2 regions of the Mesorhizobium sp. M0598 genome follow, and region 1 is predicted to be linked to the other one. Evidence: riboswitches for the same ligand, from Rfam matches in the RefSeq annotation. Region 1 holds a riboswitch; the other holds the start of a gene.
The links. A riboswitch is a leader RNA that binds a small molecule or an ion and turns the genes downstream of it on or off. The one in region 1 is predicted to bind thiamine pyrophosphate.
Positions count from the first base shown of each region.

Region 2: linked by a shared signal. The riboswitch ahead of thiC (phosphomethylpyrimidine synthase ThiC) and the one ahead of thiB (thiamine ABC transporter substrate binding subunit) in region 1 are both predicted to bind thiamine pyrophosphate.

Region 1 covers NZ_JAMYQL010000005.1:236,895-251,676, forward strand. The annotation lists gene NKI59_RS09875 (helicase-related protein) at 1-1,661, shown strand, start outside; gene NKI59_RS09880 (RNA-binding S4 domain-containing protein) at 1,674-2,060, shown strand; gene fdxA (ferredoxin FdxA) at 2,209-2,547, shown strand; gene NKI59_RS09890 (CarD family transcriptional regulator) at 2,916-3,497, shown strand; gene NKI59_RS09895 (amino acid ABC transporter ATP-binding protein) at 3,576-4,346, opposite strand; gene NKI59_RS09900 (ABC transporter permease subunit) at 4,343-5,023, opposite strand; gene NKI59_RS09905 (amino acid ABC transporter substrate-binding protein) at 5,146-5,919, opposite strand; gene NKI59_RS09910 (RNA polymerase factor sigma-32) at 6,245-7,102, shown strand; gene NKI59_RS09915 (M48 family metalloprotease) at 7,116-8,585, opposite strand; gene thiQ (thiamine ABC transporter ATP-binding protein) at 8,839-9,630, opposite strand; gene thiP (thiamine/thiamine pyrophosphate ABC transporter permease) at 9,627-11,246, opposite strand; gene thiB (thiamine ABC transporter substrate binding subunit) at 11,498-12,511, opposite strand; TPP riboswitch at 12,555-12,669, opposite strand; gene NKI59_RS09935 (thiamine diphosphokinase) at 12,797-13,441, shown strand; gene NKI59_RS09940 (ABC-F family ATP-binding cassette domain-containing protein) at 13,457-14,782, shown strand, end outside.
Region 2 covers NZ_JAMYQL010000036.1:35,995-50,776, reverse strand. The annotation lists gene NKI59_RS29460 (hydroxymethylpyrimidine/phosphomethylpyrimidine kinase) at 1-586, opposite strand, end outside; gene NKI59_RS29455 (thiamine phosphate synthase) at 577-1,182, opposite strand; gene NKI59_RS29450 (thiazole synthase) at 1,179-1,952, opposite strand; gene thiS (sulfur carrier protein ThiS) at 1,955-2,152, opposite strand; gene thiO (glycine oxidase ThiO) at 2,121-3,122, opposite strand; gene thiC (phosphomethylpyrimidine synthase ThiC) at 3,119-4,954, opposite strand; TPP riboswitch at 5,059-5,175, opposite strand; gene NKI59_RS29430 (Fic family protein) at 5,358-6,902, opposite strand; gene NKI59_RS29425 (YybH family protein) at 8,046-8,501, shown strand; gene NKI59_RS29420 (conjugal transfer protein TraG) at 9,020-11,017, shown strand; gene NKI59_RS29415 (CopG family transcriptional regulator) at 11,001-11,456, shown strand; gene NKI59_RS29410 (hypothetical protein) at 11,702-11,878, shown strand; gene NKI59_RS29405 (hypothetical protein) at 12,629-12,934, opposite strand; gene NKI59_RS29400 (hypothetical protein) at 13,448-14,347, opposite strand.

The DNA of each region.
Region 1 (14,782 bases):
AAGACGCTTTGAAGCCGCGTCTGGTTCTGCTGGCCGACGAGCAACTCACCGGCCCGGCCCGCGACAAGGTTGCGGCGCGCGCCGAGCGCTTCGTCAATTTCCAGATCGAATCCCTGCTGAAGCCGCTGGTCGATCTCAAGAATGCCGAGCAGATCACCGGCATCGGCCGCGGCATCGCTTTCCAGCTTGTCGAGCATTTCGGCCTCATCAACCGTCGCGACATCGCCGACGAGATGAAGTCGCTCGACCAGGAAGGCCGCGCGGCGCTTCGCCGTCTCGGAGTGCGCTTCGGCGCCTACCATGTCTTCGTGCCGGCGCTGATCAAACCGGCGCCGGCCGGGCTGATAACGCTGCTGTGGGCGCTGAGAAACGACGGCAAGGACAAGCCCGGTTTCGGCGATGTCGTTCACGCACTGGCCTCCGGCCGCACCTCGGTGGTCATCGATCCGACCTTCGACAAGACCTTCTACAAGCTTGCCGGCTACCGCAATCTTGGCCGGCGTGCTGTACGCGTCGATATTCTCGAACGGCTGGCCGACCTGATCCGGCCGGCGACCAACTGGAAGCCGGGCCTCGGTCCTCGCCCCGACGGCGCCTATGACGGCCAGTCCTTCATGGTGACGCCGCCGATGATGTCGATTCTCGGCGCCACCGCCGACGACATGGAAGAAATCCTGAAGGGACTCGGCTATCGCGCCGATGCCAAACCGGCGGCCGAGGTCAAGGCGCGGCTCGAAGCACAGGATAATGCCGCGCGTGACGCGGCCGCTGCAAAGCAGGCGGCGGAAGAGGCTGCGCGAGTCGAGCAGGCGAGGATGGCGGAAGCATCTGCCGCGGCAGAGCCGCCGGCGGAGGCTTCGGAACCTGTGTCGGATGCGGCTCCTGTTGCGGAGGCGGCGGCCGAAGCTGTGACCGAAGCGACGGCAGAGCCTGTCGCGGAAGCTCCAGCCCCTGAAGCTGCGGCAGAAGTCACGCAAGAGACCCGGCCCGCCGCGGAGGCGACTGCTGAAGCGCCTGCGGAACCGGCGGCCGAGCCAACGGCGGAACCTGGGGCGGAAACTGAGGCTGCGGCACCGGCAGAACCGCCGGTTTCCGACACTACGGAAGCATCGCCGGCCGAACCTGCAGCGACGGCAGGAGCCGTCGCCGGCGAAGCTGCTCCAGAAGCCGAGGAGCCAAAACCCATCCTGTTATGGCGGCAGGGTCGTTTCGACCAGCGCCCGCGTCATCGCCAGCATGACAACCGCCCCCGGGACAATCATCGGGACAATCGCGCGCGCAATGGTCAAGCTGCGCCGGACAGCCGCAGCGATGCGCCGGTAGATGCCGGCGGGCAACCGACGCCGGGCGACCGGCCCGCCCGTCAGGGGCGCCACGACCAGCGCGACGGCGCCGGCAAGCCGCGCTTCGATCGCAGCAAGTTCAAGCCCAGGCCGCAAGGCGACGCGGCAGATCAGCGCGCCGGCAAGCCGCAAGGTGAACGCCCGGACCGGCGCGAAAACCGGCCCGACTGGAAGGCTGGCCGGCAGGACGGCAAAGGCGGCGCCCAAGGCGCAAAGCCGGCGTTCCAGCCAAAGCCGCGTGAGGAACGCCCGGTCCGCTTCGATCCGGACTCGCCCTTCGCCAAGCTCGCCGCGTTGCGCGACCAGCTGAAGAAGTAAGCTGCTCGTCCAATGGTCACTGATGCCCGCCAGCGCATCGACAAGTGGCTGTTCTTCTCGCGCGCGGTAAAATCGCGCACGCTGGCAGCCAAGCTGGTCGTCGCCGGACGCGTCCGCATCAATCGCGACAAAGCAGCGCAGGCCTCCGATACGGTCCGGCCGGGCGACGTTTTGACCATCACGCTGGAGCGGCGGATCTTCGTCTGGAAAGTCCTTGGCACCGGCGTACGGCGTGGCCCGGCCGAAGAGGCCCGCCTGCTCTACGAGGACATGTCGCCGCCCCCCGCGCCCAAGGGCGAGGCGCTTCCGGATGCGGTGCCGCCGTTGCGCGAGGCCGGCAGCGGTCGCCCGACGAAGAAGGAACGCCGCCAGACCGACCACCTGCTCGGCGACGATTGAGCAAGGTCGAACGCCCGCTTTGCCGGCCTTCCGGAATTCCATTCCGGAAACCGCGGCACCGCTGGCAGGGGCCGCCCTTGCCACCGGCGGACAAAGGCGTTACCTCACCAAAAAAGCCCAACAAAATGGGACGTCCCGGAGCCGACCAATGACCTACGTCGTGACCGACAATTGCATAAAATGCAAATACATGGACTGCATCGAGGTCTGTCCGGTCGACTGCTTCTACGAAGGTGAGAACATGCTCGTCATCCACCCGGACGAGTGCATCGATTGCGGTGTCTGCGAACCGGAATGCCCGGCCGACGCGATCAAGCCCGACACCGAGTCGGGCCTCGACAAATGGCTGCAGATCAACACCGAATATGCCGACAAATGGCCCAACATCACCGCCAAGAAGGAGCCGCCGGCCGACGCTAAGAATTTCGATGGCGAAACTGGCAAGTTCGAGAAATATTTCTCCCCCGAGCCCGGCGAAGGCGACTGACGAGCCTGCCGGCTGCGGCGGCCTGACGCCGCGTAACAGCCGTGATACATTAACCGCCTTGACAGGCGGCGACGGCGCGTGGCCTTCGCGCGTGCAGCAAAACCTTGATTCTTCCGACTTTTTGTGTTATATCAACCAAACATGCCGGTGACACAACGTCGATTTATGGCGCAAACGCCCCAAATCACTGAAAGGTGAATTTCTCAATCCGGACCAGAGCGATCTGGGGCAGGCGGTCGCAATGTTGCGATTTGCCGGTCCTGGCCTTTCCGGTGAGTTCATCGTTGTGTGGCTGAGGACCGGTCACCCCGGTCGCACGAGTTCGGGCCGGCACGATGCCGGTACCACAACAAGGAGTTCAGGGCGTAATGGCAACGATCACCCCGCAGAAGAAGTCCACCGCAGCGCGCCACGGTTTCAAGACCGGCGAGTACATCGTTTATCCGGCGCATGGTGTCGGCCAGATCGTCTCGATCGACGAGCAGGAAGTCGCGGGCCACAAGCTGGAGCTGTTCGTCATCGACTTCCAGAAGGACAAGATGCGCCTCAAGGTGCCGGTCGCCAAGGCGACCTCGATCGGCATGCGCAAGCTGTCGGAAGAGGATTATGTCGAGCGCGCGCTGAAGGTCGTGCAGGGCCGCGCCCGCGTCAAGCGCACCATGTGGTCACGCCGTGCCCAGGAATATGATGCCAAGATCAACTCCGGCGATCTGATCTCGATCTCGGAAGTGGTGCGCGACCTTTACCGCGCCGATAACCAGCCGGAGCAGTCCTATTCCGAGCGCCAACTCTACGAGGCGGCCCTCGACCGCATGGCCCGCGAGATCGCGGCCGTCAACCGCATGTCGGAGACCGAAGCGGTCCGCCTCATCGAGGTGAACCTCAACAAGGGCCCGAAGCGCGGCGCCAAGGCCGACAACGAGGAAGCCGAGCAGGAAGAAGCTGCCTGAGCCTTTTCGCCCAGGAAACATGGAAAACCCGGCCTCGCGCCGGGTTTTTTTGTCTTAGCTGACCGGCGACGGGCATATCTAACCTTCGCCGCCCTCCCTTTCCGCCTCGTGCTTCAGCGTGGCGATGAACCGCTTGGTCCGCTGGCGTTCCGGGTTGCTGAACAGCACCGCGGCCGGGCCTTGTTCGACGATGTTGCCGGCATCGAGGAACACCACTTCCCGCGCGATCTTGGAGGCGAGCCGCAGGTCATGCGTCGCCATCACCATGGTCGTGCCCTCGCTGGCGAGCTTGCCGAGCACGTCAACCACCTCCTGCGCCAGTTCCGGATCGAGTGCCGAGGTCGGCTCGTCGCAGAGCAGGACCTTCGGCGAAGGCGCCAGCGCCCGGGCAATCGCCACGCGCTGCTGCTGGCCGCCCGACAGGGTCGCCGGCCAGGCATCGGCCTTGTGCGCCATGCCGACTTTTTCGAGCAGGGCCAGCGCCCGTTCGCGCGCCCTCTCCTTGGGCCATTTCAGCACCGTCACCAGCCCCTCCATGATGTTCTCGATCGCAGTGCGATGCGGAAACAGCTGGAAATTCTGGAACACCATGCCGGTCTGCAGCCGCAGCCGCTGGATATCCCTGGTCGAGACCCTGCCGCCGGGATGGAATTCGAGTGCATCGTCGCCGATCCGTACCGTGCCTGAAGTCGGCAGCTCGAGCAGGTTGATGCAGCGCAAAAGCGTGCTCTTCCCTCCGCCCGACGGCCCGACAAGCGCCGTAACGCTGCCTTCCTCGATCGTGACGGTGACGCCCTTCAGCACCAAATTGTCGCCGAAACGCTTTTCGATGTTGGTGAGGCCGATCATGCGCGCGCCTCCAGGAAGCCGCCATAACGGTTGAGCCGCGTTTCCAGCCGCGCCTGCAAGGCCGACAGCACGGAGCTCATGACCAGATAGAGGGCCGCTGCCTCGACATAGAGGATCAGCGGCTCATAGGTGGTGGCGACGATGCGCTGCGCTGCCTGGAACATCTCCGGCACAGTGATGGCGGCGGCGAGCGAAGTGTCCTTGACCAGCGAGATGAAGGTGTTGGACAGCGGCGGCACGGCGACGCGGCCCGCCTGTGGAAGAATGGTGCGCCGCATTGCCTGGGCCCAGGTCATGCCGATCGAATAGGCCGCTTCCCACTGGCCCTTGGGCACCGAACCGATGACGGCGCGGATGATTTCCGACGAATAAGCACCGATGTTCAAGGTGAAGCCGATCAGTGCTGCTGGAAAGGCGTCGAGCAGGATGCCGACCGATGGCAGGCCGTAGAAGATAAGGAACAGTTGCACGAGAAGCGGCGTGCCGCGGAATATCCAGACGTAGAAGCGGACCACGGCGACCAGCGGTTTGGGACCGAACAGCCGGACAAGCGCTACAACCAGGCCTAGGACAAGACCGAATGCAAACGACAGCAGCGTCAACGGCACGGTGAAGATCAGTGCAGCCCACAGCAGCGTAGGCAGGGATTCCAGCATCAATTGCAGCCAGTGCGGCACGAAGGCTCCTCCTTGCCAGATTGCCGTCGCTCATATCACGCGAAAGCGGCGGGCCGTCGAAAGACAGCTCGCCGCGATACGAACGACGCGGGCCGGCATTCGGCCCACACGAGAAAGCCGTTTTACTTCGAAACGTCCTGGCCGAAATAGGTGTCGGCGATTTTCTTGTAGGTGCCGTCGGCCTTGATGTCGGCCAGCGCCTTATTGATGGCGGCCACCAGTTCCGGATCGCCCTTGCGCACGATGACGCCGGAATAGTCGGCGTTTTCTTCCTGGGCGGCAATCTTCACATTGGCGTCGGGCTTGTGCTTCTTGAAGTCGAGGAAGGACAGGCTGTCGTTGATGGTGGCGTCGGCGCGGCCGGTAAGAAGCAGCTGGATCGACTGGTCGAAGCCGTCGGTGCCGACGAGTTCGGCGCCGTTGGTTTCAGCCAGCTTGCCGAAGTTCGAAGTCAACGACTGCGCCGCCTTCTTGCCCTTGAGATCGGCGAAAGCCTTGATGTCGGTGTTGTCGCCGCGCACGATCAGCACTGCCTTGGAGGCGATGTAAGGATCGGAGAAATCATATTTAGCCTTGCGCGCCTCGGTGATGCCGACCTCGTTGATGACGGCATCGTAGCGGTTGGCGTCGAGACCGGCGATCAGCCCGTCCCATTTGCCTTCGAGGAACTGGGCCTTGACGCCGAGGCGCTCGGCGATGGCCCGCGCGATCTCGACGTCGAAGCCGACCAGCGCGCCGGAAGCATCATGATAGGTGAAGGGCGCATAGGTTCCTTCCGTGCCGACCTTGAAGACGCCGGCCTGCTTGATCTGGTCGAGATTGGCGCCGGCATGACTGGCGGCGACGGCCAGAACCTGCAGCGTTCCGGCGATAATGAGCGATTTGAGCCATTTCATTTTTCTGTGATCCCGTCCTTGGCCGATGTCCGGCGTCATTGCGAGTGCCGGAAAATGACAGATGCGCGATGCCAGAATAAGAAACTAAATTTCAAAAATCTCGCGCCCTTGAAATCCAATTCTCAACCAGCATCTCCCGGCGCCATCCGGCTGAGTCAAGGCCGGTGGCGAATCGCCTGGAACAGCACAATCGACATGACAGTCCGGGGGAACATTCCCCCGCATGGCACGTTCTTCGCTGTTGTAGGGCGCGGCGCCGCCATTTCAACCATCGGCGCCAACTCACGATTCGATTGCACCGCAACGCCTGGAGCAGGAGCGCGGCATGATGGAAGACAGTGCAGGACGGACCATGGTTCGCGCGGCGATGAAAGCCCCTTATCTGGAACGTGACGAAGAGCATCTCCTGGCGCTGCGCTGGAAGGAAAACAATGACCAGCACGCGCTGCACCGCATCACCGTCGCGCATATGCGGTTGGTCATTTCCATGGCGTCGCGGTTTCGCCACTACGGCCTTCCGCTGGGCGACCTGATCCAGGAAGGCCATGTCGGGCTGCTGGAGGCAGCGGCCCGTTTCGAGCCCGAGCGCGAGGTGCGGTTCTCGACCTACGCGACTTGGTGGATTCGCGCCTCGATGCAGGACTATATCCTGCGCAACTGGTCGATCGTGCGCGGCGGCACTAGCTCGGCGCAAAAGGCGCTGTTCTTCAACCTGCGGCGTCTGCGCGCCCGCCTGGCAAACGGCGCCGAGCAGATGTCGAATGCCACGCTCTACCGCGAAGTGTCGGCGGCTCTCGGGGTATCGGAGGCCGATGTGGCGATGATGGATTCCCGCCTTTCGGCGCCGGACAGCTCGCTCAACACGCCGCTAGCCGACGATGCGGGCGCAACCGAGCGGATGGAGTTCCTGGTTTCGGATGACCCGCTGCCCGATGAGGTCGTCGGCGATACGATCGACGTCGAACGCCGTTCGGTCTGGCTGAAGACGGCGCTCGGCGCGCTCAATGCGCGAGAACTCAGGATTATCGAGGAGCGCCGGCTGAGCGACGAGGGCGCGACGCTCGAAGCGCTCGGCGAGACGCTCGGCATCTCCAAGGAACGTGTCCGCCAGATCGAGGCGCGCGCCATGGAAAAGCTCAAGGCGGCGCTGGTGAAGCAGAACCCGGAATTTCTCGCAGCCTGAATCGCGTCGGCTGCTATTTGTCGGTGACGATCTTGACCTTGTCGCCGGCCGAAACCGCGGCACCCGGCGACAGCGCGTTGAGCACCCTGAACAAATCCAGCTTGCGGTCGACGCCGACCATCTGTGCGGCCAGGGAGCCCATTGTCTGGCCGGGCTGCACCGTGACGATGCGGATACGCAGCGGCTTCAACGCCGCCTTCTCGGCAGCACTCAGGATGCGGAACGAGCCGCTGACCGAGCGCGCCACCGTGCTCAGCGAGGTGCTGGCCGAAGGTGCCGCGGTCAGCAAGCGGTAGACCTGGCCGCCGGCGCGGATCACCGCAATATCGAATTGCCAGCCATCGGCGCCGGCATGCGCGGTTGCCGCTTCGTTGCCGTTGATCGTCTCCTGGCGCACGCTGCTGTCGTCGAGGCCGGCAACCCAACCGCTGCGGATGTAGTCGGTCAGCGAGCGGTTCTTGTCGATCGAAACGCCGTCGAAGCGGATCGCCATGTCGCCCGGGCCGGTCGCCGTCACCGCCGCCGCCGAATTGTCGATGATGAAGCCGTTGGGCACCGAGAACGACACGCCGAGGCCAGGATGCAGGAAGGTTTCGCCGCGCACATAGCCTTCCTCCGGCGTGTCGCCGTAAAGCAGCCCGTCTACGCCGGCAAGAAATGAATCGCGGTCGCGCGACCCGACACCGGGCGCGCCGAACTGGCGGGCGTGGCGCTGCGCGAGATCGATACGCTGCGGCGTGTTGGGGTGCGTCGCCAGGAAGTCGAGGCTGGCGTCGGTAGCGCCGCTGATCGAGCGGAAATCGGTATAGGCCGACATCGACTGCAGGAAGCGGCCGGCGGCGTAGGGATCGAAACCGGCTTCGCCGATCGACTTGATGCCGATTGCGTCGGCCTCCAGCTCCTGATTGCGCGAGAACTGGGCCAGCCTCAGCTTGCCGCGGATCAGTGCCGCCTTGGCCGTCGGGTTGTCGCCGAGCACATCCGAAACGACCTTGGTCGCCAACCCCTCCTCGGCTTCCAGTTGCTGGCGCTGCAGGCCGTGGTTGGCCGTAACGTGGCCCATCTCATGCGCAATGACGGCGGCAAGCTCGGCCGAATCGTTGGCCAGCGCAAGCAGGCCGCGGGTGATGTAGAGATAACCGCCCGGCAGCGCGAAGGCATTGACGTTGGGCGAGTTGAGGATGGTGATGCGGTAGGTCTGGGTTGGGTTGGCCGACACCACGGTCAGTCTGCCGACGATCTTGGCCACCATGCGCTCGAGCTTGGGGTCGGAATATTCGCCGCCATAGGTGGCGAGGATGCGCGGGTGCTGCGCCTTCGCCAGTTGAGCGAGCTTGCCGTTGGCGGCGACATTGTCGACCGTGATCGGCTTGTCTGAGGGCTGAAAGCCTGATTCCTGCACGTCGGGAGGCGTGAACATCTGGCAGCTTGCCAGCGCCACGGCGAGACCGGCCAGCGCCAGAAAGCGCGCCAGCGGTTTCACCCTCCGATTGTCGATGCCGGTCGGCAGATCGGCTTCCTTTCAAGTCCTGGCACGTGACCGCGAAAATCGGGCGCGATTTCCGGAAAGCATCACGCGCAAATCAAGTGCTACGGCGTCCTTCGTGCGTCCGACAGATGCGAGGCAGCAAGGGCAAATCACGGTCTAGGCCGGACCAGCTCCTGGCGGACCTAGCCACACTACCTCGACCATGGCAAGCAAGCGCCGCTTCGCCTTCCGCCGGTTTGACCATAAATTATGTCCGCTTCCGGGCAACATCTCGTGATCCAACCGCAAACGGACCCGAGCCGATATAGCGTCGGAATGCCTCCGGTCCAGCCCCGACGAAAAAATCGGCCGCGGTGCCCGTCGCGGCAACCGTGCCACCATCCAGGAAAACCATGTTTTGGCCGATACGGCGCGCATCGTCCGGCTGGTGCGTGACGAATAGCACCGTCATGCACTGCTCCGAATGGACGTCGGCCACCAGGTCGAGCATGTCGTCGCGCAGTGCCGGTCCGAGCGAAGCGAACGGCTCGTCGAGCAACAACACCGGCCGGTCGCGCACCAGGACACGGGCGAGCGCGACGCGCTGCCGCTCGCCGCCGGAGAGTTCGCGCGGCAGCCGGCTTTCCTTGCCGGCAAGGCCGACGCGCTTCAGCGCTGCGGCGATTGCGGCGCGGTCAGCCTCGCTCAGCCTGAGCGAAGGCGAGCGGCCGAGCCCGACATTCTGCTCGAGGGAAAGATGGGCAAACAGGTTGTTTTCCTGGAACACCATCGATACCGGCCGCGCTGATGGCGGCGCAGTGCTGAGGTCGGCGCCGCCGATCAGCACGCGGCCCGACCGCGGCGTCTCGAAGCCGGCCACCAGATTGAGCAGCGTCGACTTTCCCGAACCGCTCGGCCCCATGATCGCGGTGATTTCCGACGCCGGGAAATCGACATCGAATATAAGCGGCGTTTCACCATAGCTGAACGAGACATTATCGAGCCGCACGGCCGCGCCTTTTTCCACCGAAATGGACCGTTCCGGGCTGGTCGGCATCATGATTTCTCCCTCCTTCCCAGCCAGTCCGCGGCCAGCACCAGCGCCAGGCAGACAAGGCCGAGCAGCAGCGCCAGCCCGGCCGCATCCTCGGTGCGGTAACTGCCCATGCGCGCCAGCAGCAGATAGGGCAAGGTCTGCACGGAATCGCTGCCGAATAGCGCAATGACGCCGAGATCGCCGAGCGACAGCGCCATGGCGAAAGCGAAGCCGGTGGCGAGCGGCCGCCGCAGCGACAGCCAGTCGACCAGCCGCAACCGGTTCCAGCCCGAGATGCCAAGCTGTGCACAGAGCCGTTCGTGGCGTTCGCTCGCCGCGTCATAGGCAGGGCGGATGGCGCGGATGGCGAACGGCATCGCCATCACCGCATTGACCGCAACGACCATGACAGGGGCGATCGCAAAGACATCGCTGACGGTGCGCAAGAGCAGGAACCAGCCGGCGCCGATGACGATGGGCGGCACCACCAGGACGAACCCCGCACCGGTGTCGGCCAGATGTTCGAGCAGTGTCCGCCGGCCCTGCCGCCGGGTGAGCGCCAGCGCCCGGCGCGCCATGACCAGCGACAGCGACAACGCCACAGAGAGCAGCGCCGATAGGAGAGAGAGCACGGCACTGGTCGCCGTCGCTTGCCGCACCGCGCCCTCGCCGGCCAGGCGGCCGAGATCGGCGCCAAGCCCGGCTGCCAACGTGGCCGCCATCGGCCCGGCGACAAACAGGAGTGCGAGCCCGATCGCCAATGCGTTCAGCACGGTCTCGGCCGCACCGGCTGAAAAATACCGGCGCGGCGCCACCGGCAGATTGGCATCCCCGACCATATTGGCGCCGAGCCGCGTCAAGGCCAGCACGACGACGAAGGTCAGGGCAATCTGCAGCAGGGTCAGCGTCACAGCCCGCGCCGGGTCGAAGTCGAAACGCAGCGCCTGGTAGATGGCAACCTCGAGCGTCGTCGCGCTGGGTCCGCCGCCGAGCGTAAGCACGATGGTGAAGGAGGTGATGCACAGCATGAAAACGAGCCCGGCAACGCCCGGCAAGGCCGCACGCAGCGGCGGCCATTCGATCAGCCGGAAGGCCGGCGCAGCACCCATGCCAAGCTGGCTCGCCAGCCGCCATTGGTCGGCCGGCACGGTCTGCAACGCCTCCAGGAACAGCCGCGTCGCCAGCGGCAGGTTGAAGAAGACATGGGCGACGAGAATGCCCGACAGGCCATAGATGCCGGGCCAGCTCTGCCCGCCAATCGCGCCGAGCGTGCCGGCGAAATAGCCGGCGCGGCCATAGAGTGCCAAGACGCCGAGTGCGGCAACAATGGCCGGCAGCGCCAGCGGCACGGCGAAAAGCTGCAGGATAAAGCCTCGCCCGAAAAAACGTGGATGCCGCGACAGGGCGCGCGCGACGAACAGCGCCGGTGCAACGGAGAGCAGGGTCGACAACAGAGCCTGCCAGAGCGTGAAGCGGGCGACACGCAGGAGATAGGAATCGAAAGCGGCGGCGGCGCCGGACAGGTCGCGTGTGGCTTCGACGACGAGCCCGGCGAATGCACCGCCGATCAGCAGCGCGATGGCGGCGAGCGCGACGATGCCGGCAGTGACGCGGGGATCGGCCGGATGACGCGTACGCATGTTGCGCTACCCGACACTACGACAGGTGTTGATCGAAGGAAATACCTGACAATGGCCGAGCCCACCCCTCTCTGGCCTGCCGGCCATCTCCCCCTCAAGGGGGGAGATTGCGCACTCAGCCGCCTTCGCCAATGTCACAAGTGGCAGGACGAGGAGAGGCGACAAAGCTGCCGATCTCCCCCCTTGAGGGGGAGATGGCCGGCAGGCCAGAGGGGGGTGGCTTGGCGCAAACATCCGACGAGGCTTGAGCCCTACTTGCTCATCACCGCCAGCCACTCGTCGACCCAGGCCTTGCGGTTGGCGGCGACGTCTTCCGGGCTGAACAGCAAGGTCTTGGTCGGCTTGACCAGCTTATCGAACGCCGGGTTGAGCGGCTTGTCGGTTTTGCCGGCCGGGAACATCCAGTTGGTTTCGGGAATGACATCCTGGAATTTCGGTCCGGTCATGAAGGCAATGAACTTTTCTGCCAGCGGGTTCTTCGCACCCTTGGTGGTGATCCCCGCAACCTCGATCTGCAGATATTCGCCCTCCTCGAAGGACGCCGCCTGGTAGCGCTCGGTGTTTTCGGCGACCATGTGGTAGGCCGGCGAGGTGGTGTAGGACAGCACCATCGGCGCCTCGCCCTTGGTGAACAGGCCGTAGGCCTCGCTCCAGCCCGGCGTTACCGTCAGCACCTTCGCCTTGAGTTTGGCCCAGGCTTCCGGCGCCTTGTCGCCATAGACCGACTTGACCCACAGCAGCAGGCCAAGGCCCGGCGTCGAGGTGCGCGGATCCTGGATGACGATCTTCTCTCCGGCATCGCCCTCGACCAATTCCCTGAGGCTCTTCGGCGGGCTCTTCAGTTTTTCGGTATCGTAGACGACGGCGAAATAGCCATAGTCGAACGGCACGAAAATATCGTCGCTCCAGCCGCCCGGCACATTGACGCCCGAGACGGCGCCGTGCGGCGAAAACAGGCCGGTTGCCTTGGCGTCGGCGGTTAAGTTGGTATCGAGGCCAAGTACGATATCGGCCTTGGTCGCGGCGCCTTCCAGCTTCACACGGTTGAGCAGCGCCACGCCGTCGGCGACCGAGACGAATTCGACGACGCAACTGCATTCGGCCTCGAAGGCCTTCTTCACCGCCGGTCCCGGACCCCAATCGGCGGTGAAGCTTTCATAGGTATAGACCGTCAGTCTATCCTGTGCCGATGCCTGCCCTGGCAGGGCGAGCGCGGATGCCGCAAGCAGGACAATTGAGACAAGAGAGTGGAAAAAACTGCGCATCGGCGCCTCCTTCGTTCGCGTTGAAAGGAATTGAGGCGTCGGGCTGTCCGAAACGTCTAATCCCTCCGCCGGTACAAACCGGATCAGGTTCAGCGGGTTGGCAGTCTTGCCTCTCAGCCGGTCCGCGAAGATCGCGTCCGGCACCCCGTTAGAGCGTTGCGACACATAGGCCCGGCCGAAGTGCTGCGCAAGCGGAAGTTTGCCGGGCATCCAAAGCCCAGCCTTCCGTTTCGTCTGCCGTTTCATCTTCCGTTTCCGGGGCAGGGCTGGTAAGGGCCACGAGATATGAGCACATTCACCATCCTGCTTGGCGGCGATCTCATCCGCACGCCGCTGCTCGACCGCCAAGTCGAAGGCTCGCGCGTCATCGCCGCCGACGCCGGCATCGGACATGCCCGTATGCTGGGCCTGAGGCCGGAACTCTGGGTCGGCGATTTCGATTCGGTGCCTGCCGAGTTGCCGGAGGATCTGGCCGCCGTGCCACGGCAGGTGTTTCCCGCCGAAAAGGACAAGACCGACGGTGAACTCGCTATCGCCGCCGCGCTCGAACGCGGTGCGACCAGCCTTGTGCTCGCAGGCGCCTTCGGCGGCAAACGTACCGACCACATCTTCCTGCATCTGGCGCTGAGCGTCCGGCTGGCGGAAGGCGGGACGGAAGTGCTTTTGACCAGCGGCGCACAGGAAGGCATTCCCTTGCTGCCGGGAAAGACTGACTTCGACTATGCCGACGGCACGCTGTTTTCGGTGCTCGGCTTTTCGGATCTCGCCGGCCTGACAGTCACCGGCGCCAAATGGCCGCTCGACCATGTCGAGGTTGCGTTCGGCTCGTCGCTGACCATTTCCAACGAGGTCAGGGGCCGGCTGGAAATCGCGCTGGCCAGCGGCCGCGCGCTGCTGCTCGCGCATCCCTACCCTCTTCCGGAAAGCTGAGCCCAGAAAGCTGATATGGCGCCGCCACTTCTCAATCTCGACGGGATAAAGCTGACCTTTGGCGGCACGCCGCTGCTCGACGGTGCCGCCCTGACGGCCTCGGCTGGCGACAAGATCGCCCTGGTCGGCCGCAACGGCTCTGGCAAGTCGACGCTCCTCAAGATCGCCGCCGGGCTGATCGAACCGCAGGATGGCGAAGTCTTCCGCCAGCCCTCGGCAACCGTGCGCTACTTGCCGCAAATGCCCGACATGGACGGTTTTGCGACCGTCCGCGCCTATGTCGAGGCGGGGCTCGGGCCCGCCGACGATCCCTACCGCGCCACCTATCTGATGGAGCATCTCGGCCTGACCGGCGAGGAACGGCCGAACGACCTCTCCGGCGGCGAGGCGCGGCGCGCCGCCCTCGCCCGCGTCATGGCGCCGGAGCCCGACATTCTCCTCCTCGATGAGCCGACCAATCACCTTGACCTTTCGGTTATCGAATGGCTGGAGGAGGAGCTTGCCCGCACCTCCTCGGCACTGGTCGTCATCTCGCATGACCGCCGTTTTCTCGAGCGCGTGTCACGCGCCACAATCTGGCTCGACCGCGGCCAGACCCGCCGTCTCGACAAGGGCTTTGGCTATTTCGAGGAATGGCGCGACACGGTGCTGGAGGAGGAAGAGCGCGAGCAGCACAAGCTCGGTCGCCAGATCGTCCGCGAGGAGCACTGGCTGCGCTATGGCGTGACAGCGCGGCGCAAGCGCAACATGCGCCGGCTCGGTGAGTTGCAGACCATGCGCCAGCGCTTTCGTGGTCATCGCGGCGCCGAGGGTGCGGCGACGATGACAGCCAGCGACGCCGCCGAATCCGGCAAGCTGGTGATCGAAGCCAGGAACATCGAGAAGAGCTTTGGCGATCTGACCGTGGTCAAGGGATTCTCGACCCGCATCCAGCGCGGCGATCGCGTCGGTCTGGTCGGGCCGAACGGCGCCGGCAAGACGACGCTGTTGAAGATGCTGACCGGCGAATTGAAGCCGGACGCAGGCACGGTGCGGCTCGGCACAAATCTGGAGATCGCCACGCTCGACCAGAAGCGCGAAGCCGTCGACCCGCAGGAGACACTGGCGCAGTATCTGACCGACGGGCGCGGCGAGAACCTCGTCATCAATGGCGAGCAGCGCCACGTCGTCTCTTACATGAAAGACTTCCTGTTCAAGCCGGAACAGGCGCGCACGCCGGTGCGCGAGCTTTCGGGCGGCGAGCGGGCACGGCTGATTCTCGCACGCGTTTTGGCGCGGCCGGCAAACCTGCTTGTGCTCGACGAGCCGACCAACGACCTCGATATGGAGACGCTGGAGCTG
Region 2 (14,782 bases), on a different contig from region 1:
CGGAACGCAACAGAATATCGGTTGATCGAGGTCCTGATGCATGGCCCCCTTTGATCAGCAGGCCCGGCACGCCGGCTGCCAGCAATTTCCGTCCCAGTCTCACCGCGTCGCTCTCGTCGGCTGGCGGTTCCGCACCAACAAGGACCGCCAGCTCGAGGAGATTGGGGGTCACAAGGCAGCAAAGCGGCATCAGATCGCGCCTCATGGCAGCGATGGCACCTGCTTCCAGAAGCCCCCGGCCGGAGCTCGAGGCCAGCACCGGATCGAGCACTGCCGGCACCTGCGGATTTTCGCGTAGCACAGCCGCGACGGCAACGACGATCTCGGCCGTTGCGAGCATGCCGATCTTAATTACCGCCACCTTGTTGGCCTGCAGCGCGGCGCGCATCTGATCGGCCACAAGATCGGGCTGCGAAGGATGGATTTCCATCACGGCTTCGTGCGTCTGCACCGTCAGCGCTGTGACAGCCAGGCAGGTGCGCACGCCAATGGAAGCGATCGTCTCGATATCGCGTGCAATTCCAGCCCCACCGCTGGAGTCTGATCCGCCGACCACGAGCACATGCGGTTCTCGACTCAGCGCCATGGCTTTGTCTTTTCGATCCATTCTCGCGTGCGCGCTTCGGGATCGGCATTCAACGTGATGTCGGTGACCACCGCCGCGCTGTCCGCACCAGCCTCGAAGACACCGTCGAGCCGGTCGGGGTTGAGGCCGCCTATTGCGACCAATGGGATCGGTGCGACCCGGCGCTTCCACTCGCTGATCCGTTCGAGCCCTTGCGGCGCCCATTTCATCTGCTTCAGGATGGTGGGATAGATGGGGCCGAGCGCGATATAGTCGGGCTCGGCAGCGATAGCCGTTTCCAGTTCGAGATGATCGTGCGTGCTGAGCCCGAGCTTCAATCCGGCGTACTTAATCGCCAGCAGGTCGGCCGCAGCCAAATCCTCTTGGCCGAGATGGACGAAGTCGCAGCCTTCCTCGATTGCCGTGCGCCAATGGTCGTTGACGATCAGTTGGCAACCATGGACCGCGCAGACGCCGTTCGCGCGGCGGATTTCCGTCCGCAACGTGGCCTCGTCCCTATCCTTGATGCGCAACTGAACCAGCTTGACGCCAAGCGGCACCAGCCGTTCGATCCAGGCGGCGCTGTCGACGATCAGGTAGAAGGGGTCGAGCTTCATGAAAAAACTGCCCTGCCAATTGTCGGCGTCGACGGCACGGCGACGTCGCGCGGTTCGAGCATTCCCGAGTTGAAAGCTTCACGACCGGCCTCGACCGCCTTGCCGAACGCACGCGCCATGCCGACCGGATCGGCCGCCTTGGCGACCGCGGTGTTCAGGAGTACGGCGTCAAAGCCGAGCTCCATGACGGTTGCCGCGTGCGACGGCCGTCCGAGCCCCGCATCCACGATCAGCGGAACGCCTGGGAAATGTCCGCGCATCGAGCGCAGCGCCGTGATGTTGATCGGTCCGAGAGCGGAACCGATCGGCGCGCACCACGGCATCAAGACCTTGCAGCCCGCCGCAAGCAGCCGCTCGGCAACGACAAGGTCGTCGGTAGTATAGGGGAATACAGCAAAACCGTCCTCGCACAGGATGCGGGCGGCTTCGACCAGACCGAACACATCCGGCTGCAGGGTGTCGTGGTTGCCGATCACTTCGAGCTTGACCCAGCTCGTACCGAAGACTTCGCGCGCCATTTTCGCAGTCGTGACCGCTTCCTTGACGGAGTGGCAGCCAGCAGTGTTGGGCAGGATTCTGACGCCGAGCGAGCGGATCAACGACGAGAATTTTTCGCCGGCCCTGCCGCCTGCCATTTCACGGCGCAAGGAGACGGTCAGCACCGACGTGCCCGACGCCTTGACCGCATCGGAAAGGATAGCCGGCGAAGGATATTGAGCCGTGCCGAGAAGCAGGCGGGAGGGAAGCGTCGTCCCGAGAAGATCGAACATGGCTAGCCTCCCTGCATGGGCGAGAGGATTTCGATCCGGTCGCCGTCGTTCAATTGGAATTCCGCCCGGCTGGCTTTGTGCACGAGGTCGTTGTTGACGGCGGTCGCGAGCCAATCGCCCTCATAGTCAAGCGCGGCAAGCAGCTCGGCCAGCGTGGTGGCGGCAACCTCATGCACTTTGCCGTTGACCATCAGTTTCATGAGCAAGCTCCTTGGTTCCGTCTTGATTGAAAACCAGGTCGGCAGCCTGGCGCGCCATGGCGGGAGCCAGGAGAAAACCGTGACGATAGAGCCCGTTGATCGCGATGATCTCACCGTTCGTTTCGGCGCGCGGCAAATTGTCGGGAAAGGCTGGACGGACGCCAACACCGGTTTCAACGATCTCGGCCTCGCCAAAGGCCGGATGGAGGGCATAGGCGGTACCCAGCAGCTCCAACATGGAGCGCGCCGTAACCGGTCCGGCGGACTGGCTTTCAATCATCGTCGCACCAACCATGAAACGGTGGTCGGTGCGCGGCACTGCATAGAGTGGAAAGCGCGGATGCAGCAGCCTGACCGGGCGCGACAGCGAGGTATCAGGGGTGCGCAGGATGAGCATTTCGCCGCGAACGCCGCGCAACCTGTCATCGGCGGCTGCCATTCCCGTGCAATCGATCTGACGATCGAAACCAAAAACATGCTGGGCGTCGGCGCCGAAGTGGAATTCGACACCCATGGCCGCGAGCTTGTCATGAAGCGCTGCCATCGCCTGGCGCGGATCGAGATGGCCCTCATCGGGAAAGAGCAATCCGCGGCGGAAGCGGCCGGCTAAGTCGGGCTCCAGCAAGGCAATTTCATCTTCCTCGACGCGCCGATAGCCCGTCGTGCGGCTGGCGAACCGGTCGAGCTCGCCCGCATCGCGCGGCGCGGCCACGACCAGCGTTCCGGCCCGCGTCACCTGGCCGGGCGTTGCGGCATCCCACCAGTCGGCGGCACCGCGCCCGAGATCCAGCACCGGCTGCTCGGCGCTTTCGCGCTCGCACCATGGCGCCAACATGCCGCCGGCGAACCACGACGCATTGCCCCCAAGGCCAGGCCTTGTCTCGGCAACGGAAACCGCCGCGCCGCGTGCGGCGAGCTCGAAGGCGGCGGTGAGGCCGGCAACGCCGGCCCCTTTGACCAGCACCTTCATGATGGCTCATGCGCCTGTGGCGAAAGCGGTGCGCCGGTCTCGTCCGCCGGCACGTAGAGATCGCCGCCCTCGCGGTATTTCGCCGCCATCGCCGCCATGCCCTCCTTCTGCGCTTCGGCGCGGATGTCGTGGGAAATTCGCATCGAGCAGAATTTCGGTCCGCACATCGAGCAGAAATGCGCCAGCTTGTGCGCCTCCTTGGGCAAGGTTTGATCGTGGAAGGACCGCGCTGTTTCGGGATCGAGCGACAGGTTGAACTGGTCCTCCCAGCGGAACTCGAATCTGGCCCGCGACAGCGCGTCGTCGCGGATCTTCGCCGCCGGGTGACCCTTCGCCAGGTCGGCGGCATGCGCCGCGATCTTGTAGGTGATCACGCCGGTCTTGACGTCGTTGCGATCGGGAAGGCCGAGATGTTCCTTGGGCGTGACGTAGCAGAGCATGGCGGTGCCGAACCAACCGATCATCGCCGCGCCGATGCCGGAGGTGATGTGGTCGTAGCCCGGCGCGATGTCGGTCGTCAGCGGGCCAAGCGTATAGAACGGCGCCTCGCCGCAAACGGCGAGTTGCTTGTCCATGTTCTGCTTGATCTTGTGCATCGGCACGTGGCCAGGCCCCTCGATCATCACCTGGCAATCCTTCGCCCAGGCGATCTTCGTCAGCTCGCCAAGCGTTTCCAGCTCGGCGAACTGCGCCGCATCGTTGGCATCGGCGATCGAGCCGGGACGAAGGCCGTCGCCGAGCGAGAAGGAGACGTCATAGGCGCGGCAGATGTCGCAGATCTCCGCGAAGTGCTCGTAGAGGAAGCTTTCCCGGTGATGGTGCAGGCACCATTTTGCCATGATCGAGCCGCCGCGCGAGACGATACCCGTGACCCGGTCAACGGTCAGTGGGATGTAATGCAGCCGCACGCCGGCATGGATGGTGAAATAGTCAACGCCCTGTTCGGCCTGTTCGATCAGCGTGTCGCGGTACACCTCCCAGGTCAGATCCTCGGCAATGCCGCCAACCTTCTCGAGCGCCTGGTAGAGCGGCACCGTGCCGATCGGCACCGGCGAGTTGCGGACGATCCAGTCGCGGATGTTGTGGATGTTGCGGCCGGTCGACAGGTCCATCACCGTATCGGCGCCCCAGCGGATCGCCCAGACCATCTTTTCGACCTCTTCGGCCATCGAGGAGGTGACAGCGGAGTTGCCGATATTGGCATTGATCTTGACCAGGAAATTGCGGCCGATGATCATCGGCTCGCTCTCTGGGTGGTTAATGTTGGCGGGAATGATTGCGCGTCCGCGCGCCACCTCATCACGCACGAAATCCGGCGTGACGAAATCGGGCAGTGTCGCGCCGAAAGCCTCGCCGTCGCGCTCAAGCTTGCCGTGCAGGATCTCGCGACCAAGGTTCTCGCGGATGGCGGCGAACTCCATTTCGGGTGTGATGATGCCGGCGCGCGCATAGGTAAGCTGAGTCACCGCCTTGCCTGACTTGGCCCTCAGCGGCCGGTTACGGACTGGAAACTCCGGCGTCAGGCGCTCGCCTGCGGCGAATCCGTTGTCTTCCGGCCGCACGTGGCGGCCGTCATAGGCTTCGACATCGCCCCGCGCCGTAATCCATTCGTGGCGAAGCCGGGCAAGGCCGTTTTCGATGCTGGTTTCGACAGTCGGGTCTGTATAGGGGCCGGACGGATCGTAGACGGTGACGGGCGGTTCGCCGGCCGTCGGATGGACGGAGATTTCGCGCATCGGTACCCTGATCTGCGGGTGGATGGCACCGGGCTTGTGGATTTTTCGTGAGGCGGGCAGCGGTCCCGTCGAGACGGCGGGGGTGAGGGCATTCATCTTGAGGCTCCTTTGCTCGTTGCATTGGAGACCCAGTTCTGTGCCGGGAGGATGAAAAGACGCTTCTAGCGACCTGCCGAAACAGGATCTCGGGCGTAAACTCCCGCAAAGCGCTTGCACCGTCCCTACGCCAGTATGAACTGGATCAGGTTCAACGGGTCACTGCGCCGCGAATGCCAGCAGTATCTCAGCCCCTTGCCGGGACTCCCCTGGTGAATGCGTGAGGTTGGACGGGACGGCTCCGGTTTGTCAAGCGCGTTCTGGCCGCGGCTGATCGGCCGCCGGTCAGACCGTGCGGAAAAAATCGTGCATGTCTCGGCGACAAGTCAAGCGTCGGAGATGAAGGCAGGGACAAGGGAATCGCAAACCGTCGGACTAAAAATCGATCCTGATGATCACACCTTCAATGGGGACCAAAGGTTTGCGCGTAGATCGCCTCGATTCTTCCTGCCTCGTCATTGGTCAGCGCGGCGAATTCCTTTTCGCGCGCGCGGTTCGATAGATGTCCATCATTCTGGTGAAGAAAACGGAAGAGCAGATCGATCAACCGCTCGGGCATGTCGATAAAGGCGTCCACCTGCTGCCGGAACTGATCGTAGCGCTGCAGAAATGCGGTTTCCTCGGGAAGGTCCCGTTCGATCGTCCGCTGAACGCAGGCATAGAGGAATTCGGCGTGCGGGGTTGCATCGAAGAACCGGTAGAAATCACCGGTGTCATTCAGCACCCGGACGTTGAATTGCGGCGTCGGTTCCCATTCCACCAACGGCAGAAGGCGCTGCGAATAGCTCTCGAGCACGCCCCTGTACTCGTTGATCTGGTCCAGGATCGCGGCCGAGACGGGAAAGACAACTCCCGGCGGATTGAAGCCGCGCATGGCAAGGACGTGGTGGATTAGGTAGCGGTGAATGCGGCCGTTTCCGTCCTCGAACGGGTGAATGTAGACAAAGCCGAAGGCGAGGATTGCGGCGGCTACGACTGCGTCAAGGTTTTGCGCGGGGCCCTGATCGAACGCCGCCATTCCATCAATTAGCCGCGGCAGGTCCTCGGGCCGAGCGCTGATGTGATCGGGCAAGGGCGTGCCGTTGTCTCGGTCATGCTCACCGACGAAACCTCCTTCTTTTCGGAAGCCAAGTCTTACGAAACGGGCGTCGCCAAGTACAATTCTTTGCAGACGCAGCAGCTCATCGCGATTGATCGGCCAGCGGCCGGATTCGCCGATGGCGCGGCCCCAGCGCTGGATGCGATCTTGCGGCGGGTGCTCGCCCTCGATCGCATAGCTTGATCGCGAGTCTTTGAGCAAAAGAAAGGCGGCGGTCCGAGCAAGAAGGTCGCGCGGCACGTCCGCTACGATTGCCTCCGCGCGCCGCGGTAGTTCAAGGCCGATGAATTTTTCGAGAATCTTGGTGCGGAACACCAGAGGGCAGAACTCACGCGTGCCGGGGAGATTGTCCCTTACGCGGTAGCGCGAAGCGGTCTTGTCGGGTCCCGGCCACTGCAGCTCGGGATCGACAACCGGAATGTATCGTCCGGCCTTCGCGTCCGGCAGATCGATACGCGCGCCCCTCAGCCATTCATATAAAAACCAGATGCGTCGGGCATAACTGCCGGTCGGGCTTTCACGGACCAGCGCCTCGATCGGCGCGGGACCGGTCACTTGGAACAGCCGCTTGAGGACGGCAAGGTTCAGTCCCTCGTACTTGAGCGCAAAGGTCAGGTGGCCTTCGAGGGTAGGATTTGGGGCATGGCGGGGGGTCATGATCCGCCAGCCATCCCGTTCGGTAATGCGATGATGCTCGCCCGTGGCGAACAACCTACGGGGCAAGGGCACGGCGAGCCTGTAGGCTCCGATCAGGGCGCTGTACCCGGCCGGGGTCGCCGTTTCAGGAGGGCGGATTTCCTGAAAAACGGTAACAGGACCTGAAAATTGGTGCTGTTGCACCGCAGGCATGAAAAGCGAATCCTTCCATCGAATTTTGGTTAGTTCGGGCCAAAACCTATGAAAAATGATCCTATCCCATGAAAATTGATGCCACAAGACAAATTTTCCGAAAACCGATTCTAAGACGGTGCTGAAGTCGATCAAGCAAGAACTCCGCCACCGGCTCAAGGAAGCGACTTCAGACAAAAAGGTGAGTCCAGGAACCGCCATTCGCCCGTCTGTTAGTCACGAGGCCGGCACGGATGGCCCGCCTTACGTCGAGCCGGACTTGCTCGAGGAGCAGCGCGCCGTTCGGGGCTCACTCATAGAGCGCTCCGGCGCGCGATCCCGATTTGATAGCCGCGATCACGCTCGCGACTGATCTTGGTGACGTGGCGGCGTCGGAGTAGAAAAGTGATGCAGGATCTCGGTGGCGTCGTGTGTGTGTGACCTGAAATGAGTTCTCTACGGTATGGGGGGCGGCACGCAGCGCGCGCGTCTTCTCGGCAAACAGATCGACGAAGCGGCACCGAAGGGAAGTTCCCGGCATTCATTCTCGCCATCGCTGCCCCAATTTGCCGACCGGACTGCCGATCGATCTCGGCCAATACCTTGCGCGCGCAAGGGCCGAAGCTGAACTGGGCGGCACCTGCTCATTCGGGAGCTAACTCATGCTTGGCGCGCTAGCCCGAGAGAGCTGTGCCTGATCGAATGCGTGAATCGTAGCTCGGGGTGGAGAGGCTGACGCGGTCATCTGTCACCCGCCTTCGGGCTGTAACGGAAAGCGCGACATCGTCTCCAATGCTCGTTCCCCACGTCGAGGGCCCAGCGGCTTGGCTGCGGGGGGACTGTCAGCTAGTGGCCGCTGGGCCTTGACGACCAGCGAGCGTAAGAGGAGGCCCTGTGCTGGCTGACGAAAACTTGCGAGCAAAGCCGCGGAAAAGCATCATTCGAACGAATTCTTTCGTCGAGACGAGGAGGCAGTGAGCGGTAGCCGCCGCTTTGAAGCTCTCCGGCAGCTGCTACGCTGGTCGTTCAGAGGGTCGCAGCTGCGCTTGCGCCGTCATATCAGATAAGTCTAATATAATCCGCGCCTGGCCATCGAACGCCGCGGCGCCCTCGGGTCGGCGCTATTCATCGGGTGGGCATGTCGGGCACGCAAGGGAGGACGAAATGAGACTGGTTCAGTCATTTGCATTTGCTGCTGTGCTGCTTCTTTCGTCTGCATTGTCTGCGGCCCCCCACTCGGCTCGTGAGGACATCGAAGCGGCGTTGGTAAAATTCATGGACGCCTTCAACAGCGGAAACGCAGCAGCGGTAGGTCAAATGTATACCGACGATGCCGCCCTGCTGCCACCCGACGGCAAACGCATCGATGACCGCAAGGGCGTGGAAGAATTCTGGCAGGGCGCAATCAAGGCCGGGATGAAGAATCTCACCCTGAAGGCGCTGGAAGTGGAAGGGAGCGGGAATCTCGCCTACGAAGTTGGCGCATTTACGCTCAGTGTGCCGAGCAAAGGCGGTGCCCCTTCCACCGTTGCGGGCAAGTACATTGTCGTTTGGAAAAAAGGGGACGACGGGACATGGCGCCTGCATCGGGACATCTGGAACTTAGGTGCGGCCGAATAGATTCCGCGACCCGTGAGGCCGGCGCGGCTTGCAACAGTTCCAACGAAAGTCCATGGCAATAGTTGATGTGACTGAATCGATTAACAAAATTGAACAGACTTGATGGGTCTGCTCATCGAGTCGGCTCTGGATCTATCGCGCTACCGATCAGGGAGGCGGTAAGATTCGAGCTCAGCAGAACGGCTGACCACCACTTGCCGGGACTAGAGTGTTCTCCGGCTCGGCGCGCCGCTGAGGACTCTTGTTCATTTGGTCATGCGCAATCCGTGGTTTTCCAAGAACCCGTCCATCTCGTCGAATGCCATCTGAGCCGAGACAACTAACTATCATTGGGCAAGTAGCGGCTCAACGGCTCCAGAAGAAAGCAGCCCCCCTATGCTCGTTCAACATTCGAGATCGCATCGGGCAAGTCTTTCCACGTCCGGGTACGCCATGCTGCTTCGACCGCCCCTTTTTTCTTGCGAATTTAGGAATTCGAGCTTTTCGGTTGTTCCGATCATCCATTTGGGAAACGACCGATGCCGGCAAGCAAGGTTTTATGGGGCCAGATCCTCACCGCCTTTCTGATCGTCGTCGCGACAACATGGGGAGCAACACAGTGGACGGCAGGGCGGCTCGGCTTTCAAAGCCAACTCGGTCCGCCGTGGTTCGAATTGGCTGGACAGCCCGTTTACCCGCCGCCAGCCTTTTTCTGGTGGTGGTTTTTCTACGACGCCTACGCGCCGAAGGTCTTCCTGGAGGGCGCGGCGATTGCGGCGAGCGGAAGCCTCATGGCTATCGTCGCAGCGATCGGGATGTCGCTGTGGCGGGCGCGCGAGGCAAAGGATACCACGACTTACGGCTCGGCGCGCTGGGCGACGCGAGACGAAATCAAGGCCGCTGGGATGATCGGTCAGGATGGGGTGATCCTGGGTATGTTGGGCCGACACTATCTGCGCCACGACGGTCCGGAACACGTGCTATGTTTCGCACCGACCCGAAGCGGCAAAGGCGTCGGCCTGGTCGTACCGTCACTACTGACCTGGCCGGGTTCGGCAATCGTCCACGACATCAAAGGCGAAAACTGGGAACTGACGGCCGGATGGCGGGCTCGTTTCGGCCAGGTGCTTCTGTTCGACCCGACCAATGCTGGATCCGCAGCCTACAATCCTCTGCTGGAGGTGCGACGGGGCGAGTGGGAAGTTCGAGATGTGCAGAACGTGGCGGATGTCCTGGTCGACCCAGAAGGCACATTGGAACGCCGCAACCACTGGGAGAAGACCAGCCATGCGTTGCCGGTCGGCGCAATACTGCACGTGCTCTATGCGGAGAAAGACAAGACCCTCGCAGGCGTGGCGAACTTCCTTTCCGATCCAGAGCGGCCAATCGAGGCAACGCTGCGCGCCATGATGCTGACGCGGCATTTGGGTGATGCAGGCCCGCATCCCGTCGTGGCGTCGGCTGCTCGGGAACTGCTTAACAAGTCCGAGAACGAGCGTTCCGGCGTGCTCTCGACGGCCATGAGTTTTCTGGGCCTCTACCGCGATCCAGTTGTGGCCAAGGTGACGTCATGCTGTGACTGGCGGATCGCAGACCTTGTCGAGGAGGCACGGCCGACGACGCTCTATCTGGTCGTGCCGCCATCGGACATCAGTCGCACAAAGCCGCTGATGCGACTCGTGCTTAACCAGATCGGCCGCAGGCTCGCCGAAGATCTTCACGCGAAGGATCACCGGCAGCGTCTTTTGATGCTGCTGGACGAGTTTCCCGCGCTCGGCAGGCTCGATTTCTTCGAAAGCGCGCTGGCCTTCATGGCCGGGTATGGCATCAAGTCGTTCCTGATTGCACAATCGCTCAATCAGATCGAGAAGGCCTACGGACCGAACAATTCCATCCTCGACAATTGTCATGTGCGGGTGAGCTTCGCCACGAATGACGAGAGGACGGCCAAGCGCGTCTCAGACTCTCTGGGGACCGCGACCGAGTTGCGCGCCATGAAAAACTATGCGGGGCACAGATTGTCGCCCTGGCTCGGGCATCTGATGGTGTCGCGGCAGGAAACGGCGCGTGCACTGATGACGCCGGGCGAGATCATGCAGCTGCCGCCTACCGAGGCGATCATTATGATCTCGGGCCAGTTCCCAATCCGTGCGAAGAAGGCACGCTACTTTGCCGACCCGCGTCTTGCCGAGCGTGTCTTGCCGCCACCAAGGACCGGAGGGACAACGCAGAACGCTCGCTCTGACGACTGGACCAACACGACACTTCTTGCTGAGCCGGAAGGCAAATCTCGCAAGCTGAGGCTTGCCAGGGATCAGCAGGACGAGGATCCGGCCAATGGCGGCATTCGCCGCCAGCCCGAGCTTCCCGAACACGAAGACATCGCGCCGGAACGAACGCCACGCTGCGACGATGAGTTCGACCTCGACAGGGACGAGCCCGACGATGACGCCGTTCGTCGCCGCAGTGTCGATCAAGCCATGAGACGCGCAGCTCGTCAGGCCGCCCTTGACCCCAATGATGGCATTGAGCTTTGAGCGCATGAAGAACGCCAAGAAAAAACGTCTCTCTGCCTATCTTGATCCTGACGTGATGAACGCGCTGGCAGACTACGCGGAGCGGCGCGAGGCCTCGCTGTCACTGGTTGCCGAGGCTGCGCTCGCGTCGTTCCTGTCGCCGGATGCCGAAGAGCGAAAGCAAGCCGCGATCACTCGACGCCTCGACCAGATCGATCGACGTGTGCAGCGTGTCGAACGCGACGTCGGAATTGCTATTGAGACGCTCGCATTGTTCGTCCGGTTTTGGCTCAATTCGACCCCAGCCTTGCCGGAATCCGCTCAGGCCGAAGCCCGCGCGAAGGGTTTGCAGCGCTACGACAATTTCGTCAATGCGCTCGGTCGCCGGCTCAGCAAAGGACCAAGGCTCAGGCAAGAAATAGCCGACGATGTCCCGCCAGCGCCGCCAGCGACTGGATGACCTGCCGGCAAGACAGTGCGCTTCAACAGCCCAACCCCAGTGCCCGATTTCCGAGCTATTTTGCGCAGCTGATGCCCATCAGATCACCTTTCATCGGAGCGGCGGGCCTCGGCAAGGTTATTGCCAGCGAAACCGGACATCGGGCCACGATCGATGCCCAGGGCTTCTTCTTAGGCGCAGTAACTTTGAAATAAATCCTGCCGGCAGGCGTTCCAGCATGGCGGGCGGCGTTGCCGGAGGACCCAATGCCCGACGAATACAATGACATCGTCATCCCCCAAGACCACGATGCATCGCCACTTCGGGAGGAGGAGTATTTCGTCCTCTGCCCGGCGTGCGGCCAGGCGTTCGACATCAGGTGTATGGCAGAGGCGCTTCATCACAACGACCTGGGCCACGAGCCCTACGACCTTGACTCGTAGGCAGTTACCGACGAACGTCGAGCCTGGTCGAGACCCACACCGAGGGTAAGTTCTCGCTCATCTGGCCGGCGTTGCCGTCTGATCGGCTTACAACGAATCCCCGTCGCAAGGGCGGAGCTTCGCCGGCGCGCTATGTCGTGACAGATACCTTGCGGCCTTTCAGCGACGACTTGATTGCCGATGCGGTCGCGGCCGTCACCGACGGGGTTGTTGACCCAGGGGAGGGCGCTTACTCCACCGCAACCATGTCGCCCAGTTCCGTCGCGACGCTCCGAAGCAGACCTGTTGCCGGCATCGGGGTCCGGGACGAACATGTGATCTCCATAATGGGTACGAGCCGGAGCCCATCGCGATTGAAACTGCTGACCGGCGATCAGGCGCTCGTTGCAGAGAAAGATTACGATCGATCGCGATGCCCGCGCTGCCTTCACCCGAAATGTGCTGGGCGTCTCCTTCCACAGCGCACACGTGCGACACGTCCTGGACGGGCGCGCCGCCTGTTGCCGAGAGCGACGATCGCGAATCCGAACGCTGGACGGCAGGTGAGGCGCGGTTGCGATAGGCCAGGTCTGACTTGCTTCACCAGTAATCCGAAGACGCCAGGGACGCACTACGCTGGACGCGTGCCCTAGCCGTCGAGCTCCCATTTATCCGTTCGTCCGCTCCATATCCGGCTGGACCGCGCCGCACCCTTGGGCTGTTCAAAGGCGCTGGCATCTTCCCTACGCCGGCCGTTGTATCGCCGGAGCGTCAACCCGCTGAAATCCGGCGGTGCTTTCTCAGCCGGGTGATCGCCGACTTGTCGACCGTGATCACCCCGCCGCAGTCAATCCGCACAGAGAGCTTGTTCGCCCCGCGATCGATGCGGGTGACGTCCCCAACAAGAATCACTCGGTCGCCGGCCCGGACTTTGGGTGGCGGATCAATCGTATAAGGATGGTCATACGAAGGAATGCTCACCCTGGCGCGCCCGCTGGGGAGAATCGCCGTGACGGTACCTGCCAGCGCAACCTCATCGCCGACCTCAAATTCGCGAGGCATGTTAACGTGCAGCATGGTCTTCCTCCCGATGCTTTCCTATTTGATGCTTTGCTAATGCCCGGCCAACCAGGTTGGTTGCTTGCAATCGGCTTCGTACGGTTCCGCACAATTCCAAGCTGGTGTGCACTCCCAGTTGGCCTCGGATCGGCATTGTGTGCGTCGTCCTGCAGAAATGGCTTTACATTCAGCGATGACCTTGGCGCGCCCAGCCCCGTGTCAGCGGAGCGGCGAACTTCCTCTCGGTCGGCGATGGTCATAAACGCGGAGCGTAGAGCGAAAATGGATCCTTCGCCTTCGGGTACTTCGTCCGGTAAATTCGAAGAACGCCGACGCTGGCTTCAGCTGCCACGCGGGTTATTGGAGCCAGATCATTGATGCGGGTGTCGCGCGCCTACGGCAGGTCAAGTTCGGTTTCATGCGCCCCGATCTTCAACGCCAGCGACGCCATCATCGGGCAATGTTCAGCCAGCTCATATGTTGTTCGCAATCGCTGCACATGGAAGGTTCCGATCGGTTGACATTTCAACACTAGAGCAACCGGACAGACGCTGGAAGCGGCCCAAGCCTTGCCCTTCTTCGGGCCATGCTTCGGGCTTTTTGGCGAGCTATCCTGAGCTCGGGCAGCGTTGGTTGCCACCAGCCTCGCTGCCGTTCCGTTAACTCGGCAGCACGCCGAGCGGGCCATGTTCTAATCAATTCAGTCAAGGTCGCCGGACGCCATCTGCCCCAGATATAGTCGACGTTCGCCTCGATCAAATGCGGATAGAACGCTGCTAGCTCCGAGGCGACGAGTTCGCCCGAAATCTCGGTGAAGACCACGACGCCGTATTGCTCCGTTGCCACGGCAGGGCCAAGCTGGGGTAAATCGTCAGGGGGCAGTGGATAGCGACGTCGCCTGCGTTCGGCATACCGTAATCTGGCGGCTTTATATTCCTCGGAGTCTTTGGACGCTTCCCGTCGCCGTTTCCTCTCCTCCGGTTCTGCGCGGCGTGCGGCCCTTTCGATGCTTGGCCAATGGCGCCTCAACTCCTCGTAGGAGCGGAAAGGCACCCTCCAGGCCCGCAGTTCGTCGTCCCAGCTCGCCCATGGAACGGCTCGCAGTTCTTCGAGAACCGTCCGCGAATATGGCGTGCGGATGCGCAGGTCGTCCGCGACTTCCAGATACCGGCTCGACAGGGGATCGAAGGCGAAGGCGTCTCGTCCCTTGCTGTCATCATGTGCTACTCGTAGATCCGCCTCTTGCGCAAGCCAGCGCTGGATGCGCCGCGCGGCAGTCTTTCCCGGCACGAACCAGCTTGTGCGCTCGTCACTCCACCTGGCGCGCGGGAATGCCTGTCGAAACCGCTCAACCGCCGCTCGATCGTACGGAAAGCGCGCTTCGGCACCAGGAACTGTCTGCGGTGCAGCAGGGGCGTCGGATTTTTCCATCAGATTGCGAAGCACAGCACTGCTCGCAAACAACGCGGTGCAGTTCATTTGGGTCCAAGAACACCAGAACGTATGGTCAGAGCCGCTAGGGGCAGCCAATGAGGCGATCGGTGAAACTGCTGAATGCTAGCGTGGGAAAGCTTCGCCGCGCCGGACCGTTTATTTTGCTCCAGGAGAGGTCCATTCATGCCCAGACGAGATGCAAAAACCCAATTGCCAGACGGCCAACGAGCCCTCGTTCGCGTCCCCTGAAAGCGAGGAGACGGAAGTGAACCACTTCGTCGAAACGCAAAGTGTATCGCCAGCCCAGGCGCGGGAGCTTGTGCGGCGGCACGGAAACGACTGGCGTAAGATCGATGAAGCCGCCAAGTCTTATAGGGACGACAGCTAAGCACTTCCAAGCCGGGGGAAAGGGAGCTTTGTCACGCCATCCGC